DNA from 4 places in the Streptomyces sp. NBC_01255 genome. Region 1 is predicted to be linked to each of the others. Evidence: riboswitches for the same ligand, from Rfam matches in the RefSeq annotation. Region 1 holds a riboswitch; each other region holds the start of a gene.
What was found. Region 1 has a riboswitch for cobalamin ahead of metE (5-methyltetrahydropteroyltriglutamate--homocysteine S-methyltransferase). Riboswitches for the same ligand answer to the same signal wherever they lie in the genome.

Region 1 (4,691 bases):
GGTCGTCGAGGATCTGGTCGAGCGTGCCGTGCCCCGCGAGCCGGTCCGCGCCGGTGACCGGTGCCGCGGTGACCTGGAGGGCGATCCGCGGAGCCAGCGCCGGCACGGGGAGCCGCAGCTCGTCCGCGGCGGCCTTCAGCCGGTCGGCGCCCTCGCGCAGCCACGGCAGGGTGGGGCGCAGCGGGTGCCAGGCGTCCCCGAGCCGTACGGCACGCCGCATCCCCGCGTCGCTGTTGCCGCCGACCCACACCGGAATCCTCCTCTCCCCGTAGTCCGCGGTGTTCGCCCACGCCTCCCGGACGCCCCGCAGGTGCTCGTCGGTCAGCCGGCCACGGCGCTCGAAGGGGATGCCGAGGGCGGCGAACTCCTGCCGTGCCCAGCCCACGCCCATGCCGAGGACCAGCCGCCCGCCGCTCAGCTGGTCGAGGTTGGCCGCCATGCGGGCGGTGAGCAGGGGGTGCCGGTAGGGGGCGATGAGCACGGTCGTGCCGAGCCGGACGCGGGTGGTGAGGCCGGCCAGCCAGGAGAGGGTGGTGAACGGCTCGTAGAAGGGTGCCGGATAGCGCTCGGCGACGTCGGGTGTGACGGCGATGTGGTCCGAGACCATCAGGAGGTCGTAACCCAGGCCTTCCACGGTCCGAGCCCAGTTCCGCAGGACTCCGGGGTCGGTGCCGGGTCCGAAGTTGAGGATGTTGACTCCGATCTTCACGAGAACGAGGCTAGTCAGGCGGCAGGGTCCCGCAGAAGGGATTCCCGCCTGTTCCGAGGCCCTTCGGCCGTGGATCCGCCGGTAATCTGGCCGGATGACCGAGACCCTCGACGCGACGGACTGGGCGATCCTGAGGGAACTCCAGCAGGACGGCCGGATCGCGTACACGGAGTTGGCGCGGCGGGTGAACCTGAGCGCGTCGGCGACCAAGGAGCGGGTGCGGCGTCTGGAGGACGCCGAGGTGATCACGGGGTTCCGGGCGGAGGTGGACCTGGAGCGGACCGGCCATCCGGTGCTCGCGGTGGTCCGGCTGAAGTACCCGGGGACACGGCACGAGCCGTTGCGCCGGCTGCTCGGTGAGCGCCCGGAGTACCTGGAGTGTCTGCGGACGACCGGGGACGACTGCTACGTCCTGAAGGTGGCGGCCACGTCGATGTCCCATCTGGAGGAGCTCGTCGACGCGCTGGCCCGGTTCGGGAGTACGACCACGAACCTCGTCCTCAGCCGGACGCTGCCGTTCCGGGGACCGGCCGAGCCGCGAACGGCAGCGCGCGCGGCTCGCTGAGATCCGGAAGGGGCGCGCGACATCTGCCGTGCGCCCTCTCAGTCCGACCGCGCGCTCCGGCGAACGGGTCAAACGGTGCTGGGGGCTTCCCGACCAAGATCAATAGCCTGACGTCCGGCGCGTGACCTCGCGTCTGTCGGACAGAGAAGGCAAGCGACTCCCGTGAAACTTCCGATGTTGCAGCGCATGGCGTGGCTCACCGCGGCGACCGCGCTGCTGACGACGCCCGGCTCCGCCCCGGCGGGCGCCGCCGACACATGGCAGAAGGCTCGCCGCCCTGTGGGCGGACCGGGGCGCGGGGCCCGACCGTCCCGCCACCCTGTACGCGGCGCCCCTGACGTTCGCCGCGTGGGGGCAGCCGCTGTTCGGCGCGGTGACGAACCGGACCTACCGGTCGACGTACCCGGACGACGCCGGCACGCGGCACATCTCCGACATCGCGGTGACCGCCGCCGGCCGGCTCGTCGTGGGTTCGGCGGCGGACGCCGGTGACGGCGGCCCGTTCGACTCCGCGGTGAGCGACGCCGGCCGGGTGACGATCTCGGCGACGGGCCGGGTCCGGGTCTCCCTCGCGGCCTCCCCGACCGTGCTCGGGACGTACCCCCAGTACAAGATCGAGGCGGTGGAGTGCCTGCCCGACTCCACGGACACCCTGCTGGGCACCGACGACGAGAACCTCGGCGGCTACGTACGGACGGTGTCCTTCTGCGGCGCCTGAGCACGACGTGACCTGACGGACTCCGGGGCCTGCTGGGGCCCCGGAGTCCCCTTGCGTGCAAAGACCGCGAGGACCGGGCTACGCTGCGGGTGCAGCTGGTTCGCCCCCGTCAGCCGGACGGGATGCGTCGTAAGAGGGAACCCGGTGGGAATCCGGGACTGCCCCGCAGCGGTGAGCGGGAACGACCGCCGTCATCAGCACTGGACCCGGGAAGGGTCTGGGAAGCGACGGCCATTAGGTGTCCTCCCCCGTGAGGACGTGCCCGCGAGTCCGAAGACCTGCCCGTTGCCCGCACGCGGACGATTCCGCGCGCGGATGTTCCGGTGACCTCGTGGGCGGGTCGGCGTACAGAGCGAGAAGGACGACCGCGTCGCACCGCGCCGGGTCGCACCGTCCGTTCCGTCACCCTTCGCGCCCTCGTCCCGTCACCGGGACCTCAGGGATTCATCTCGCGAAGGAGATCTCCGTGACCACCAAGTCCGCAGCCGCGGCAGCGCAGGCCACCCTGCACGGCTACCCCCGCCAAGGCGCCGACCGGGAACTGAAGAAGGCCGTCGAAGGCTACTGGAAGGGCCGCGTCAGCGCCGACGCCCTCCGGACGACCGCCGCCGAACTGCGCCGTACCACCTGGCGGCAGCTCGCCGCCGCCGGTGTCGACGAGGTCCCCACCGGCGACTTCTCGTACTACGACCACGTCCTCGACACCACCGTCATGGTCGGCGCGATCCCCGCCCGCCACCGGGCCGCCGTCGCGGCGGACCCGCTCGACGGCTACTTCGCCATGGCACGCGGCACCCAGGATGTCGCGCCACTGGAGATGACCAAGTGGTTCGACACCAACTACCACTATCTCGTCCCGGAGTTGGGACCTGACACGGTCTTCTCGGCCGACTCCTCCCAGCAGGTCGCGGGCTTCCGGGAAGCTCTCGACCTGGGCCTCGGCGCCCGGCCCGTCCTGGTCGGCCCCGTCACCTACCTGATGCTCGCCAAGCCCGCGCCCGGCGTGGCGGCCGACTTCGATCCGCTCACCCTCCTCGACCGGCTGCTTCCGGTGTACGCCGAGGTCCTCGCCGACCTCCGCGCGGCGGGCGCCGACTGGGTGCAGCTCGACGAGCCCGCCCTCGTCCAGGACCGCACCCCGGCGGAACTGAACGCCGCCGCACGCGCCTACCGCGACCTCGGCGCGCTCACGGACCGTCCGAAGCTCCTGGTCGCCTCCTACTTCGACCGGCTCGGCGACGCCCTCCCGGTGCTGGCCAAGGCGCCGGTGGAGGGGCTGGCCCTCGACTTCACCGAGCGAGCGGCCGCCAACCTGGACTCGCTCGCCGCCATCGGCGGCCTGCCCGGCAAGCGACTCGTCGCCGGAGTGGTCAACGGCCGCAACATCTGGGTCAACGACCTGGCCGCGTCGCTCACCACACTCGGCACCCTCCTCGGTCTCGCCGACCGCGTCGACGTGGCGGCCTCCTGCTCCCTGCTGCACGTCCCGCTCGACGCCACGGCGGAACGCGAGATCGATCCGCAGATCCTGCGCTGGCTCGCCTTCGCCCGCCAGAAGACCGCCGAGATCGTCACCCTCGCGAAGGGACTCTCGCAGGGCACCGGGGCCATCACCGGCGAACTCGCCGCCAACCGCGCCGACCTCGCCTCGCGCGCCCGCTCCCCGATCACCCAGGACCCGGCCGTCCGCTCCCGCGCAGCCGCCGTCACCGACGCCGACACCCGCCGCCCCCAGCCGTACGCCGACCGCGCGGGCGCCCAACACGCCGCCCTCCGGCTTCCGTTGCTCCCCTCCACGACCATCGGCTCGTTCCCGCAGACCGCGGAGCTGCGGACCGCGCGGGCCGACCTGCGGGCCGGGCGGATCGACACCGCCGGGTACGAGGAGCGCATCAGGTCCGAGATCCAGGACGTGATCGCCTTCCAGGAGAAGACCGGCCTCGACGTCCTGGTCCACGGCGAGCCCGAACGCAACGACATGGTCCAGTACTTCGCCGAGCAGCTCACGGGCTACCTGGCCACGCGACACGGCTGGGTCCAGTCCTACGGCACCCGCTACGTCCGGCCGCCCGTCCTCGCCGGGGACATCTCCCGTCCCGCGCCGATGACGGTCCGCTGGACGGCGTACGCCCGGTCCCTCACCGCCAAGCCCGTCAAGGGCATGCTCACCGGACCGGTCACCATGCTCGCCTGGTCCTTCGTCCGCGACGACCAGCCCCTCGCCGACACCGCCCGCCAGGTCGCCCTCGCCCTGCGCGACGAGGTGAACGACCTGGAGGCGGCGGGCACTTCGGTCATCCAGGTGGACGAGCCGGCCCTCCGCGAGACCCTGCCGCTGCGCGCCGCCGACCACGGGACGTACCTGGCGTGGGCGACGGAGGCGTTCCGCCTCACGACCGCCGGAGTGCGCCCGGAGACCCAGATCCACACCCATATGTGCTACGCCGAGTTCGGCGACATCGTCCAGGCCATCGACGACCTCGACGCCGACGTCATCAGCCTGGAGGCCGCCCGCTCCCACATGCAGGTCGCCCGCGAACTCGCCGCGCACGGCTACCCGCGCGAGGCGGGACCCGGTGTCTACGACATCCACTCGCCGCGCGTGCCGAGCGCCCACGAGGCCGCCGAGCTGCTCCGTACCGGCCTCGAAGCCATCCCCGCCGAGCGGCTCTGGGTCAACCCCGACTGCGGCCTGAAGA
Region 2 (4,691 bases), 6.6 Mb from region 1:
GGCGGCCGAGGAGGGCGCGCTCGCGACCGTACCGCTCCAGGCGCGCAAGGGCAGGGCCAGCTATCTCGGCGAGCGGTCGATCGGGCACCAGGACCCGGGGGCGACGTCGTCGGCGCTGTTGTTCGCCGAGCTCGCCGCCACAGCCCGTACGGAGGGTGCCGCGTGAGCGAGACCGCGCCGGTCGGCATCGTGCTGGTCTCGCACAGCGCGGATGTCGCGGCCTCGGTGGCGGCGCTGGCCCAGGGCCTCGCGGGCAGCGGCGGGACGGCGCCGATCCGGCCGGCAGGCGGGCTCCCCGACGGCGGTCTCGGGACGAGCGCCGAGCTGATCTGCGCGGCGGCGGAGGCCGTCGACGGCGGCGCCGGGGTGGCGCTCCTCGTCGACCTGGGCAGTGCGGTCCTGACGGTGAAGGCGCTGCTCGCCGAGGGCGACGAGCTGCCGGAGGGCGCCCGGCTGGTCGACGCGCCGTTCGTCGAGGGCGCGGTCGCGGCGCTGGTGACGGCGAGCGCGGGCGGGGATCTCGACGCGGTCGCCGCGGCGGCGTCGGAGGCGTACGCCTATCGCAAGGAGTGAGGCAGGAGGGACGGAGGGAAGGGGCGAGGGTGTCGACTTGATAAGCAAGTGAGGAGTTGCCTATCCTGGGGTGGTGGCCGACGACCTTTTCAAAGCCCTGGCCGACCCCACCCGCCGCACGATCCTCGACGAGCTCACGGAGAAATCCGGACAGACACTGTTCGAGATCTGTTCGCGCCTGAGCATGAAGCATCAGCTCGGCATCTCGCGCCAGGGGGTCTCCCAGCACCTCGCCGTGCTGGAGGCCGCCGGGCTCGTCGAGACCAGGCGAGAGGGCCGCTACAAGTTCCACGACCTGAACACCACCCCCTTGCGGCACATCACCGAGCGATGGCCCGTGCCCGACACCCCAGGACCGGAGAAGAGCACCTCATGAAGATCCATCTGACCAGCGTCTTCGTCGACGACCAGGCCAAGGCCGAGCGTTTCTACACCGAGATCCTCGGCTTCGTGAAGAAGCACGACGTCCCGCTGGGCGAGACGGACCGGTGGCTGACCGTCGTCTCGCCCCACGAGCCCGCCGGCACCGAACTCCTCCTGGAGCCCGCCGGCCATCCGGCGGTCAAGCCGTACCGCGACGCGCTGGTCCAGGACGGCATCCCGCTGGCCCAGTTCGCGGTCGACGACGTGCAGGCGGAGTACGCCCGTCTGCGCGGCCTCGGCGTCCACTTCACCCAGGAGCCCCTGGAGATGGGCCCCGTCACCACCGCCGTCTTCGACGACACCTGCGGCAACCTGATCCAGATCGCGACGGAGCCTAAGTAGTACGAAGCGGTGGCGGGCCGGCCACCGGTCGGCCCGCTCTCCCCGCCGTCAGCCGACGACGGCGTCGAGCTCCACCTCGACGAGCCATGCGGGATCGATGAACCGCGAGACCTCGACGAAGGTCGTCACCGGCCGAACCTCCGAGAACCGCTCCCCGTGTGCCCGCGCGGCCTCCTTCCACGAGGTCACGTCGGTCAGCATGACGCGGGTGCGCACGACGTCCTCCAGTGACGCACCCGCCGCCTTCAGTGCCTCCTCGGCGATGTCGAGACACCTGACGGTCTGGGCGTACACGTCACCCGGCGCGACGGCGGCCCCGTCGTCGCCGATGGGAGCGGTCCCGGCGACCGCCACGTACGCACCCTTTCGAACGGCCCGGGAAAAGCCGATCTCCGGTTCGAGTGGGGACCCGGAACTGACCCTCTGTCGAACATCACTCACCGCTCCGTGCTCCTCCGCGTTGTAATGCACCTGGTCAACGCACTAGTGTCGCAGGGCCTTGGTGTACGGGAAACCGGTGCGGTACCGGTGCGGCCCTCGCCACTGTGATCGGGAGTTCCGGCTCCACACCCATGGGAGACCCCCGCGGGCAAGCCACTGGACCGTTGTGGGAGACCACCGCGGTGTGGGAAGGCGGAGTCGGGACGTATGACCGTCAGCCAGGAGACCGGCCAGGGTGCGTTGTCCATCCACGAGGTGCTGGAGAGGGTCTCCCAACCATGCATATAGCCGAGGGGTATCTGCCCCCCGTTCACGCCGCCGCCTGGGGCGTCGCGGCCGCTCCGTTCGTCGTCCACGGGGTTCGCGCGCTCACCCGTGAGGTGCGTTCCAACCCCGAGTCCACTCTGCTGCTCGGCGCCTCCGGCGCCTTCACGTTCGTCCTGTCCGCGCTCAAACTCCCTTCGGTGACGGGCAGTTGCTCGCATCCGACGGGTACGGGTCTGGGCGCGATCCTCTTCCGGCCGCCGATCATGGCGGTCCTCGGGACGATCACCCTGCTCTTCCAGGCCCTGCTGCTCGCCCACGGCGGGCTCACCACGCTCGGCGCGAACGCCTTCTCGATGGCGATCGTCGGGCCCTGGGCGGGGTACGGGACCTATCTGCTGGTGCGCCGGTTCGGTGCGCCGCTGATGGTCGCCGTCTTCTTCGGCGCGTTCGTCGCCGATCTGTCCACGTACTGCGTCACGAGCGTCCAGCTCGCGCTGGCCTTCCCCGACCAGGGCAGCGGCATCATGGGCGCCCTGGCCAAGTTCGGTTCCATCTTCGCCGTGACACAGATCCCGCTGGCGGTGAGCGAGGGCCTGCTCACCGTGCTCGTGATGCGGCTGCTCATGCAGTCCAGCAAGGGCGAGCTGACCCGGCTGGGCGTCCTGACCCGGTCCGCCACGAAGCGACACGAGGAGGCGGCCGCGCGATGAGCTTCACCGTCAGCCGGAACACGAAGATCAACGCCCTGCTCCTGCTCGTCGTCGCCGCGCTCGCCGTGCTGCCGCTCGCGCTGGGGCTCGGCGACCACAAGGAAGAGCCGTTCACCGGGGCGGACGCGGAGGCGGAGACCGCGATCGCGGAGCTCCAGCCGGACTACGAGCCGTGGTTCAGCCCCCTGTACGAGCCGCCGTCCGGCGAGATCGAGTCGGCACTGTTCGCCCTCCAGGCGGCGCTGGGCGCCGGTGTCCTCGCCTACTACTTCGGTGTGCGGCGCGGACGTCGGCAGGGTGAGGCCCGCGCGCTGGCGTCGCAGGCCGGCGAGGGTGCGGAGAGCGCGGACACAGCGGGTGCCGCGACCGCGGGCTCCCGCATCGAAGCCGAGGGCAAGGACGCGTAGCCGCCCATGTTGCCGATCGACGCGGCGGCGCACAGCAGTCGCTGGCGCCGCCGCCATCCCGTCGAGAAGGCCCTGCTCGGCTTCGGTCTCACGCTCTGCGCGGTGTGTCTGCCGCCGTGGCCGGGTGCGGTGCTCGTCGCGGCGGCCACGCTCGCGGTCCTGCTGGGCCCGGCCGGGGTGGCGGGCCGTCAGTTGTGGCGGGCGTTCCGCGTGCCGCTCGGGTTCTGCGTCACGGGCGCGGTGCCGCTGCTCTTCGAGGTGGGCGGGGCGCGGGGGTTCGTGGCCCTCGCGCCCGGCGGGCCCGTCCACGCGGGCGAGCTGCTGCTGCGGACCGCCGCCGCCTCGCTGGGGGTGCTGCTCTTCGCGTTCACGACGCCCGTCTCCGACGTGCTCCCCCGGCTCGTCCGTGCGGGGGTGCCCGCTCCCGTGGTGGACGTGGCGCTCGTGATGTACCGGATCATCTTCCTGCTCCTCGACTCCCTGTCCAAGATCCGCCAGGCGCAGGCCGCCCGCCTCGGGCACACCACCCGGGCGGCGACCTGGCGTTCGCTCGCCGGGCTCGGCGCCACGGCGTTCGTGCGCGCCTTCGACCGGGCGCAGCGCCTGCAGTCGGGGCTCGCCGGGCGCGGCTACGACGGGACCCTGCGGGTCCTGGTCCCCACGGCCGCGGTCTCCCGCCGGTTCCTGGCGGCGGCCGTCGGGCTCCTCTGCGGGCTCGTCGCCCTCACCCTCGTACTCGAAAGGTTCCTGCCGTGACGTCTCCGACGACCTCCGCGACGCCCGTCGTGGAGCTGGTGAAGGCGGGTTTCGCCTACGAGGACGGGCCGGCGGTCCTGTCGGACGTGGACTTCGCGGTGCCGGAGGGGCGGGCGATCGCGCTGCTCGGGCGGAACGGCAGCGGCAAGACGACGCTGCTGCGGCTGCTCAGCGGGGGGCTGCGGCGCGGGAGCGGGTCGCTGCTCCTGGACGGGGCGGAGGTGACGTACGACCGGAAGGGGCTGACCCGGCTGCGGACGACCGTGCAGCTGGTGGTGCAGGACCCGGACGACCAGCTGTTCGCGGCCTCGGTCGGTCAGGACGTGTCCTTCGGGCCGATGAACCTGGGGCTGCCGGAGGAGGAGGTACGGCTCCGGGTGCGGGAGGCCCTGGAGGCGCTGGACATCGTGGCCCTGGAGGACCGGCCGACGCATCTGCTGTCGTACGGGCAGCGCAAGCGGGCCGCGATCGCGGGCGCGGTGGCCATGCGACCCCGGGTGCTGATCATGGACGAGCCGACGGCCGGGCTCGATCCGCACGGTCAGGAGCGGCTCCTCGACGCCCTCGCGCGGCTCCGCGCGTCCGGCACGACGGTGGTGATGGCGACGCACGACGTGGATCTCGCGCTGCGCTGGGCGGACGAGGCGGCGGTGCTCTCCCCCGCCGGTCTGCGGACCGGTCCGGTCGCCGAGCTCCTCGGCGACGACGCCCTGCTCGACGCGGCGCGGCTGCGGCGGCCCTGGGGCACGTCCGTCGCCCGGCTGCTGCGCGC
Region 3 (4,691 bases), 3.1 Mb from region 1:
CCCTCCGGGTTGCGGGAGCGGTCGAGGAACATCTCGCCGGGCGCCGGGCCCCAGTGCTCCTCGACGTGCGTGCGGAGCTCCTCGGGCAGGGTCGCGTACCAGCGCTTGTAGTCGGCGGCCGGGATGCGGACGGGGTTGCGCGCGAGCTGCTCCTCCGTCAGCCAGTCCTGGTCGTGGCCGCCGGCCTCGATGAGGGCGTAGATCAGCTCGTCGCCGTCGCCGGAGATCAGGCCGGGGAGGTCTTCGGCCGGGCCGAAGTCGTAGCCCTCGGCGATCAGGCGGCGGAGGAGCGAGACGGCGGAGGCGGGGGTGTCGAGGCCTACCGCGTTGCCGATGCGGGAGTGCTTCGTCGGGTACGCGGAGAGGACGAGCGCCAGCTTCTTCTCGGCGTTCGGGATGTGGCGGAGCCGCGCGTGGCGGACGGCGATCCCGGCGACGCGGGCGGCGCGCTCGGCGTCCGCGACGTACGCCGGAAGCCCGTCCGCGTCGATCTCCTTGAAGGAGAACGGGACGGTGATGAGCCGGCCGTCGAACTCGGGCACGGCGACCTGGCTGGCCGCGTCCAGCGGCGACAGGCCCTCGTCGTTCTCCTCCCAGTTCTCGCGCGAACCGGTCAGGCACAACGCCTGGAGGATCGGTACGTCGAGCCCGGCCAGCGCGCCCGCGTCCCAGGCCTCCTCGTCACCGCCGGCCTGCGCCTCGGCGGGCTTGGTGCCGCCCGCCGCGAGGACGGTGGTGACGATCGCGTCGGCGGTACGGAGCCGGTCGAGCAGCTCCGCCTCGGGGGCGCGCAGGGACGCCACGTACAGCGGGAGCGCCTGCGCGCCGGTGTCCTCGATCGCCGCGCAGAGGGTTTCCACGAAGGCGGTGTTCCCGCTCATGTGGTGGGCGCGGTAGTAGAGCACCGCGATCGTCGGGCCGGTCGTCGTCCGGGCGGTGCGCTCCAGCGGGCCCCAGGTGGGGGCCGGCGCCGGGGCCTCGAAGCCGTGGCCGGTGAGGAGGACGGTGTCGGAGAGGAAGCGGGCCAGCTGCTCCAGGTTCCCGGGGCCGCCGTGCGCGAGGTAGGCGTGCGCCTCGGTGGCGACGCCGACGGGGACGGTCGAGGTCTCCATCAGCTGGGCGTCGGGGGCCTGTTCGCCGCTGAGCACGACGACCGGCTTCCCGGTGGCGCGGATCGCGTCGATCCCCTCCTCCCAGGAGCGGATGCCGCCCAGGAGGCGGACGACGACGAGATCGACGCCGTCGAGGAGCGTGGGCAGTTCGGCGAGGGACAGCCGGGAGGGGTTGGCGAACCGGTACTCGACCGGGCCGCCGGCTCCCTCGGCCGAGGCGGCGTTCGCCGCGCGGGCACTGAGCAGGTCGGTGTCGGAGTGCGACAGCAGCAGAAGCATGGCGTGCGCAGGCCCTTCCTCGGGGTTGTCCGCGCCCCGGGTGGTCGTGTGGACGGCGGGAGTTCCTGACTCACCCGTGCCATCGCTGGTACGGGCTCACAGTGGCGGGACCGCGCCGGATTCTCACCGGGCTTCCTCCCCGGGGTCCTGGGACCCCATGCCGATCTGCATCCTAGATCGTGAGGTCGGCGGGGCGGGGCGGGCCGTGGAGTCGGCCGGATCACACTCGGTGGTGGCCCGGTTCCCCGTGGGTATGCTCGCCGCCATGCCGCCCACCCCACCCTCGACGCCCGAACGGGACGAAGCTCGCAAACGGGACCGTGGCGACGCCTGCCCCGGGGCGCTGCGCCTGCACGCCGCCGACGACGGCCGGCTGGCCCGACTGCGGCTGCCCGCAGGATGCTTGACGGCACGTCAGGTCGAGGCGCTGGCGGACGCGGCGGAGATCCTCGGCGACGGACGGGTCAGCATCACCTCCCGGGGGAACGCGGAGCTGCGCGGCCTCGCGGACGACTGCGGGGCGGAGCTCGCCGCACTGCTCGCGGAAGCGGGCCTGCTGCCCTCCCCCACCCACGAACGCGTCCGCAACATCGTGGCCTCCCCGGCCGCCGGCCTCGACGGACTCGGCGGCCCCGAGGTCCAGTTGTGGGCCCGTGAGCTGGACACCCTGCTGTGCGCCGAGCCCTGGGCGGCGGCGCTGTCCGGCCGTTTCCTCTTCGTCCTCGACGACGGGCGCGGTGACGTGGCGGGCCTCGGCGGCGATGTGACCTTGGTCGCAGTGGAGCCGGGTGCCGCGCTGTTGTACGTGGGCGGGCTGGCCTTCCGGGTCGGCGGGGCCGACGCTCCCCGGGCCGCCCTCGCCGCCGCCGGGGCCTTCCTGGACGCCGCCCGCGAGGCCGGGAACGGGGCCTGGCGGGTGCGGGAGCTGCCGGATGGGTGCGCCCCCGACGTGGCGGGCGCGCTCGCCCGCGCGGGGATCGCGGCGGAGCCCGTACCCCTACCTGTACGAGAAGTCCCCGATGGCGCGCCCCTCGCCCCCGGGCCCCTCGGCGCCACCGCCCTGTACGTCCTGGCGCCCCTCGGCCGCCTCACCGCCGCCCAGCTGCGCGCGCTGCTGCCCGCCGAGGAGGTGCGGCTGACGCCGTGGCGCGGTGCGGTCGTCGTGGGAGCGGCGGCGGCAGCGGCGGCGGCGGCGGGCCATCAGGACCGCGACCGGCTCGCCGCCCTCGCCGCCTCCGGGCTGATCACCCGGCCCGACTCCCCCTGGGCGGGCGTCAGCGCCTGCACCGGGCGCCCCGGGTGCGCCAAGTCCCTCGCGGACGTCCGCGAGGACGCGGCCCCGGGGGCCGCCCTCTGCCTCCCTCTCCCTGTTCATTACTCCGGGTGCGAGCGCCGCTGCGGGCATCCGCACGGCACCTGGGTCGACGTCGTCGCCACCGCCGACGGCGCCTACCTGGTGGACGGCGTCCCCACCCCCCGTACCGCCCTGCCCGAAGCAGTGACCACGGCCCGCACCACCACCGGCACGACCGCCACGACGACGAGATGAGCGAGAGCACCAGGATGTTCGACTACGAGAAGGACGGGGCGGAGATCTACCGCCGGTCCTTTGCCACGATCCGCGCCGAGGCGGAGCTCGCGGGCCTGCCCGCCGACGTCGCCCAGGTGGCGGTCCGGATGATCCACGCCTGCGGCATGACCGACCTCGTCCAGGACATCGCGTACTCCCCTCAGGTCGCCGCGAACGCCCGCGAGGCCCTGCGCGCCGGCGCCCCGATCCTCTGCGACGCGCAGATGGTCGCCAGCGGCGTCACCCGCAAGCGGCTGCCCGCCGACAACGAGGTGATCTGCACGCTCTCCGACCCGGCCGTGCCGGGCCTCGCCGCCGACCTCGGCACCACCCGCTCCGCCGCCGCGCTCGAACTGTGGCGGGACCGCCTCGAAGGCTCCGTCGTCGCCATCGGCAACGCCCCCACCGCCCTCTTCCACCTCCTGGAGATGATCGCGAAGGGCGCCGGCAGGCCCGCCGCCGTCCTCGGCATCCCGGTCGGCTTCATCGGCGCCGCCGAGTCCAAGGACGCGCTCGCCGCGAACACCCTGGACCTCGACTACCTCGTCGTACGGGGCCGGCGCGGCGGCAGCGCGATGACCGCCGCCGCGATCAACGCCCTCGCCCACGAAGCGGAGATCCAGGCATGAGCACCGCGCACACGAAAGGCAAGCTGTACGGGGTCGGGCTCGGGCCCGGCGACCCGAACCTGATGACCGTCGCCGCGGTGAAGGCCATCGCCGCCGCCGACGTCGTCGCGTACCACTCGGCCCGCCACGGCCGCTCGATAGCGCGCTCCATCGCCGCCGAGCACATCCGCGAGGACCATGTCGAGGAGCGGCTCATGTACCCGCTCACCGTCGAGACCACGGACCACCCCGGCGGCTACCGGGGCGCCCTGAACGACTTCTACGAGGAGGCCGCGGCCCGCCTCGCCGCCCACCTCGACGCCGGCCGCACGGTCGCCGTCCTCGCCGAGGGCGACCCGCTCTTCTACGGCTCGTACCAGCACATGCACAAGCGGCTCGCGGACCGCTACGACACGACCGTCATCCCCGGCGTCACCTCGGTGAGCGCCGCCGCCGCCCGGCTCGGCGAGCCGCTGTGCGAGGCGGAGGAGGTCCTCACGATCATCCCCGGCACCCTGCCGGAGGACGAGCTGACGGCCCGCCTCGCGGGCACCGACTCGGCGGTCGTGATGAAGCTCGGCCGCACCTTCCCCACCGTGAAGCGCGCCCTGGAGCGGGCGGGCCGGCTCGACGACGCGCGGTACGTGGAGCGGGCGTTCATGGCGGGCGAGCGGACCGGCGACCTCGCCGACATCGACCCGGACTCCGTCCCGTACTTCTCCGTCGCGGTCCTCCCCTCCCGTATCGACCAGGAGCTTCCGGTACGGGAGCGGGGCGAGGTCGTCGTCGTCGGCACCGGCCCGGCCGGCGCGCCCTGGCTGACGCCCGAGTCGCGCGGCGCGCTCGTCAACGCCGACGTCCTCGTCGGCTACACCACCTACCTGGACCGGGTGCCGGAGCTGCGCCCCGGGCAGATCCGGCACGGCTCCGACAACAAGGTCGAGTCGGAGCGGGCCGAGTTCGCGCTCGACCTGGCCAAGCGCGGGCGGAAGGTCGCAGTCGTCTCCGGCGGCGACCCGGGCGTCTTCGCCATGGCCACCGCCGTCCTGGAGGTCGCCTGCGAACCGGCGTACGCGGACGTCCCCGTACGGGTCCTGCCGGGCGTGACCGCCGCCAACGCGG
Region 4 (4,691 bases), 500 kb from region 1:
AGCGACGCGGCGGCGTCCTCGCCGAAGGCGAAGGCGTCCAGCGTCCGCGCGTACCCGCCGCAGATCAGCAGGGCCGCCACGAGCACCGCTGAGCACACCCGCACCTCGTCCCAGCCGACCCCGCCGAGCGAGCCGAGCAGCCAGAACAGCACGCCGCGGGTGGTCTCCGCGTCCGCGGCCGTCATGACGACGAAGGAGGTCAGCGCGGAGAAGAGCTGCATCGCCGCGACCCCGGCGAGGACCACGCGGTCCGGCGAACCGCCGAGGGTGTGGCTGAGCAGCAGCACGAGCGCGAAGGAGCAGACCGCCCCGAGGAACGCGCCGCCGGTGACGGAGACGACTCCCCCGCCGACGCCGAGGACGACGACCAGGACGGCGCCGGTCGAGGCCCCCGAGGAGACGCCGAGGACGAAGGGATCGGCGAGCGGGTTGCGCAGGAGCGACTGCATCACCGCCCCGCACACGGCGAGTCCGGCGCCGCACACGGCCGCGAGGAGGGTGCGGGGCAGGCGCAGGTTCCAGACGATCCCGTCCCGGATCGGGGACAGGTCCGAGGCGCCCCCGGTCAGATGGGCGACGACGACGGACCACACCTCGCCGACGCGGATGTCCGCCGGCCCGATGGTGATCGCCGCGGCGACCGACGCGCAGAGGACGGCGAGCCCCGCCACGGCCCACGCCAGTGCCCGGCCGCCGCGCCGCACCGTGGTCGACCGGGTGGGAGGCCGGGAACCGGGAGGACGGGGCGCGGCGGGGCGGGCGGGGCGGGTGAGGGTCACTTGGCGAGCCCGTACGAGCGGAGCGCGGCCGCCACCTTCTCGACGCCTTCGACGGTACGGATCGTGGGGTTCATCGCCTGGCCGCTGAGCAGCACGTACCGCTTCTTCCTCACCGCCGTCATGTTCCTCGTGACCGGGTCGGACTCCAGGAACGCGATCTTCTTCGCGGCGCTCTCCGCCGACTGGGAACGGCGGGTCAGATCGCCGATGACGAGCACGTCCGGGTCGCGGTCCGCGACGGTCTCCCAGTTGATCTGGGGCCACTCCTCGCGCGTGTCGTCGAAGACGTTCTTCGCGCCGAGCGCGCGGGTCACGATGCCGGGGGCGCCGCAACAGCCCGCCATGTAGGGGGACTCGGCGTTGGCGAACCAGTAGAGGACGGAGACGTCCTTGAAGTCGCCCGCCGAAGCGGCCTTCGCCACCCGGCCCCTGAGCTCGGCGACGAGCTTCTCGCCTCGCTCCGGCACTCCGAACACCCGGGCCAGGTCCCGGATCTCGCCGTGGACGGTCTCCATCGTGAGCGGCCGGGTGCGGACACCGTCGCCGTCGCCGCTGTTGTCCTTGTCGGCACAGTCGGTCGGCGAGACGTAGGTGGGGACGCCGAGCTTCGCGAACTGCTCGCGGGGCGCGACGCCGCCCTTCCCGAGGGTGTACGCGAACGAGGCGGCGGCGAAGTCGGGTTCGGTGTCGAGCACCTTCTCGAAGGAGGGGTAACGGTCGGCGAGGCGCGGCACCTTCGCGTTCTGCGCCTCAAGCCCCTTGAGGACGGGGTCGGTCCACGTTCCGGTGCCGACCATCCGGTCGGCCAGGCCGAGGGAGAGCAGGATCTCGGCGGCTCCCTGGTCGAGCGCGACGGCCCGCCGGGGCGGGCGGTCGATCCGTACGCGCTCACTGCAGTTGTCGAGAGTCACGGGGTAGCCGGAGCCCGAGCCACCGGCTGAGCTCTTCGCCGACGGCGTCGTGGCGGGTCCGCCGCCACAGCCCGTCGCGGTCACGAGCAGGGTCAGGGTGCCGGCGAGAAACAGCGCGGCGGAACGGACGGGGTGTGCGAGCGGCACGGAGCATTCCTCTGCGTCCACGGCTCATACGCGGAGCCTGTCGTACGGTGCTCCCCGGTCGACGGCGTGACGCCGGGGCCGCCAGCAGGTCTTCGGACTCGGGGTCATCCGGACGGGGCGCCTTCCCGGGCCTGTTCCGCCGCCCAGTGGCCGATGCTCCGCCCGTCGCCCTCACCGCTGCGCGTCAGCTCCGGTTTCCCACCGGATTCCCTGACCCGTACGCTCGCCCGTTCGGGTGAGCGCAAAGGTGCGACTGGCCTCGGCACAGTACCACCGGGGACCCGTCGCACCTCCGGCCGCGAGCCCGGCCTGATCGGCAAGACACCCCGCAGGTCAGAGGCGCAGCTCCTTCGCCTCGAAGCGGCCGTCGCCGAGGACGAGGACGAAGGTGACCTGCTGGCCCTCGGAGACCGTCTGCAGCTCTCCCTCGATGTCCGCGGCGCTGAAGTACACCTGTTCCTCGGAATCCACCGGGACGACGAAGCCGTACCCGCCGAGACGGTTGAAGGACTGCACGAACCCTTTGCTTCTGCCTTCCACGGCGGCCTCCCTGTCGTCACCGGCGAAGTGCCTCTCAGGGGAGATCTACCCCGTCGGCCCGCACTTCGCCCGTCATGGGAGACCGCCATGGGAGACCGTCGCGGGAGACCGTCGTGGGTGTTCCCTACACCGTGAAACGGAGGCGGCAGACGACGGCGTCCGTGTCGCGGCGGACGGCCCGGGCGACGAGCGCGCCCCGGCGGTTCTGGAGAGGCCGCTGCCAGAGCCGTTCCGGTTCGGCCTCCGGGATCAGGACGGTGATCCGGGTGTCGGGTTCGGCCTCCCGGAGGCCGTGGACGTACGCGGTGATCGGGCGCCCGAGCGTGCGGCGCTCCGAGGGGAGCCGGACGAGGGGGACGCCCGGGTTCCACAGGGCCCAGTCGCGCTCCAGGGCTTCGGTCAGGGCCCGGTCCTCCGGGTCCGGGTGGCAGACGGTGACCGCCCGGACCTCGTCGCCGAGGGAGACCGCGGCGGTCAGCGCCTCGCTGGTGAGGCGGTTCAGGGACGAGACCGGGACCAGGACGAGGGAGCGCGCGCGGTGCGGCGGCTCGGGGACGCGGCCGACGCCGAGCCGCTCGCCGATCCGGCCGTAGGCGCGGTGGACGGCCTCGAAAGCGAGGACCAGGACCGGGAGGGCGATCACGATCAGCCAGGCCCCGTCGTGGAACTTGGTGGCGGTGACGACGATCGCGGAGACGCCGGTGAGGACGGCGCCGAGCCCGTTGAGCGCGGCCCTGCCCCACTGACGGGTCGCCCGCCAGTGCAGGACCATGCCGGTCTGCGCGAGGGTGAAGCCGACGAAGACGCCGATCGCGAAGAGCGGGACGAGGGTGTTGGTGTCGCCGCCGGAGAAGACGAGCAGGGCGGCCGAGACCACCGCGAGCCAGACGACGCCGTGGCGGTGGACCTGGCGGTCGGCCTTCAGGCCGAAGACGTGCGGCAGGTAGTTGTCGCGGGCCAGCAGTTTCAGCAGGACGGGCAGGCCGCCGAAGGAGGTGTTCGCGGAGAGCGCGAGCAGCACCATGGTGGCGAACTGGACGACGTAGAAGGCCCAGTTGTGGCCGAGGGAGGCGTCGGCCAGCTGGGCGAGGACGGTGACGCCCTCGACCGGCTGGAGACCGAAGCGGGAGATCAGTACGGAGAGGCCGATCAGCATCACGCCGAGGAGCGCGCCGAGCGCGACCTCCGCGCGCATCGCCCGCTTGGCGGCGGGGGTGCGGAACGACGGGACGGCGTTGGCGATGGCCTCGACGCCGGTGAGGGCGGAGCAGCCGGAGGCGAAGGCCTTCAGGAGGAGCAGGGCGCCGACCGTGGTGGCGTCGGCGGCGAGCGCGGAGGCGTGGCCGGCGGACGCGGCCGTGGAGACCGGGCCGTCACGGAAGAGGCCGACGACGATCAGGACGAGGATCGCGCCGATGAACACGGCGGTGGGGGCGATGAACGCCCGGGCGGAGTCGACGATCCCGCGCATGTTGACGGCCGTGATCAGGACGAGGACGGCAAGGCAGATCCCCAGCCGGTCGTCGTGGAGGCCGGGGAAGGCGGAGGTCAGGGCGGCGACGCCGGCCGTGACGGCGACGGCCACGTTCAGGACGTAGTCGAGGACCAGGGAGCCCGCGGCGACCAGGCTGGTGCGGCGGCCGAGGTGCGCCTTGGCGACCGCGTACGAGCCGCCGCCGTCCGGGAAGGCGGCGATGACCTGCCGGTACGAGGCCACGAGGACGGCCAGCAGGCCGGCGATGGCGAGGGTGACGGGAAGCGTGAAGCCGAGCCCGTAGCCGCCGGCGGCCGCGAGGACCAGGACGATCGCCTCGGGGCCGTAGGCCACGGACGCCATCGCGTCGAGCGAGAGCGCGGCGAGCCCCGTCAGGGCGGTCAGCTTGTGGCGATCACCGGTATCCGGGGGTTCCTCAGCGGCGGGCGCGACACCGTTCTCGGTGGTCAGGACGGCCATGTGTCTGGATCCTCATTCGTGGCGGGACGTGGTGGGACGTGGCGGGGACGTCGTTTCGGGACGTCCCCGCCGGTCCGCTCAGCGTGCGGCCGTTCCGGAGTGACCAGGAACCCCTTGCCCGTCGTCTTCCCGCCGTCTTGACGCCGCGCCCCCGGGTCCGTACGCGTTCTTGACGCGGGTGCCGGGTGACCTGGACGGCCCCGATGTGCGGCCACCCTCCACGATCTCGTAGAATCTTCAACAGAGGCCCGGTGCCGGAGATCCCCCGTGTCCGTCACCGGGCCTCGCCGACTTCACGGCACCTCCTGGGGCCCGCCGATCAGTCCCGGGTCCATACCGTGCCGCGGGCCTCGTACTCGA

Region 2: it holds a riboswitch for cobalamin, as region 1 does, so the genes downstream of both, OG357_RS36150 (energy-coupling factor ABC transporter permease) here and metE (5-methyltetrahydropteroyltriglutamate--homocysteine S-methyltransferase) in region 1, are expected to answer to the same signal.
Region 3: it holds a riboswitch for cobalamin, as region 1 does, so the genes downstream of both, cobN (cobaltochelatase subunit CobN) here and metE (5-methyltetrahydropteroyltriglutamate--homocysteine S-methyltransferase) in region 1, are expected to answer to the same signal.
Region 4: it holds a riboswitch for cobalamin, as region 1 does, so the genes downstream of both, OG357_RS08345 (ABC transporter substrate-binding protein) here and metE (5-methyltetrahydropteroyltriglutamate--homocysteine S-methyltransferase) in region 1, are expected to answer to the same signal.

What each region holds. Positions count from the first base shown of each region.
Region 1 is NZ_CP108474.1:1,431,432-1,436,122, forward strand. It holds gene OG357_RS06110 (LLM class flavin-dependent oxidoreductase) at 1-709, opposite strand, end outside; gene OG357_RS06115 (Lrp/AsnC family transcriptional regulator) at 804-1,274, shown strand; gene OG357_RS06120 (hypothetical protein) at 1,648-1,992, shown strand; cobalamin riboswitch at 2,072-2,292, shown strand; gene metE (5-methyltetrahydropteroyltriglutamate--homocysteine S-methyltransferase) at 2,459-4,691, shown strand, end outside.
Region 2 is NZ_CP108474.1:7,993,174-7,997,864, reverse strand. It holds gene dhaL (dihydroxyacetone kinase subunit DhaL) at 1-166, shown strand, start outside; gene OG357_RS36170 (PTS-dependent dihydroxyacetone kinase phosphotransferase subunit DhaM) at 163-573, shown strand; gene OG357_RS36165 (ArsR/SmtB family transcription factor) at 647-949, shown strand; gene OG357_RS36160 (VOC family protein) at 946-1,338, shown strand; gene OG357_RS36155 (RidA family protein) at 1,387-1,779, opposite strand; cobalamin riboswitch at 1,794-2,029, shown strand; gene OG357_RS36150 (energy-coupling factor ABC transporter permease) at 2,058-2,756, shown strand; gene OG357_RS36145 (energy-coupling factor ABC transporter substrate-binding protein) at 2,753-3,163, shown strand; gene cbiQ (cobalt ECF transporter T component CbiQ) at 3,170-3,919, shown strand; gene OG357_RS36135 (ATP-binding cassette domain-containing protein) at 3,916-4,691, shown strand, end outside.
Region 3 is NZ_CP108474.1:4,520,501-4,525,191, reverse strand. It holds gene cobN (cobaltochelatase subunit CobN) at 1-1,391, opposite strand, end outside; cobalamin riboswitch at 1,433-1,567, opposite strand; gene OG357_RS20215 (cobalamin biosynthesis protein CobG) at 1,645-2,940, shown strand; gene OG357_RS20210 (precorrin-8X methylmutase) at 2,937-3,590, shown strand; gene OG357_RS20205 (precorrin-2 C(20)-methyltransferase) at 3,587-4,691, shown strand, end outside.
Region 4 is NZ_CP108474.1:1,932,516-1,937,206, forward strand. It holds gene OG357_RS08340 (FecCD family ABC transporter permease) at 1-779, opposite strand, end outside; gene OG357_RS08345 (ABC transporter substrate-binding protein) at 776-1,837, opposite strand; cobalamin riboswitch at 1,904-2,110, opposite strand; gene OG357_RS08350 (cold-shock protein) at 2,171-2,377, opposite strand; gene OG357_RS08355 (APC family permease) at 2,502-4,331, opposite strand; gene OG357_RS08360 (DJ-1/PfpI family protein) at 4,651-4,691, opposite strand, start outside.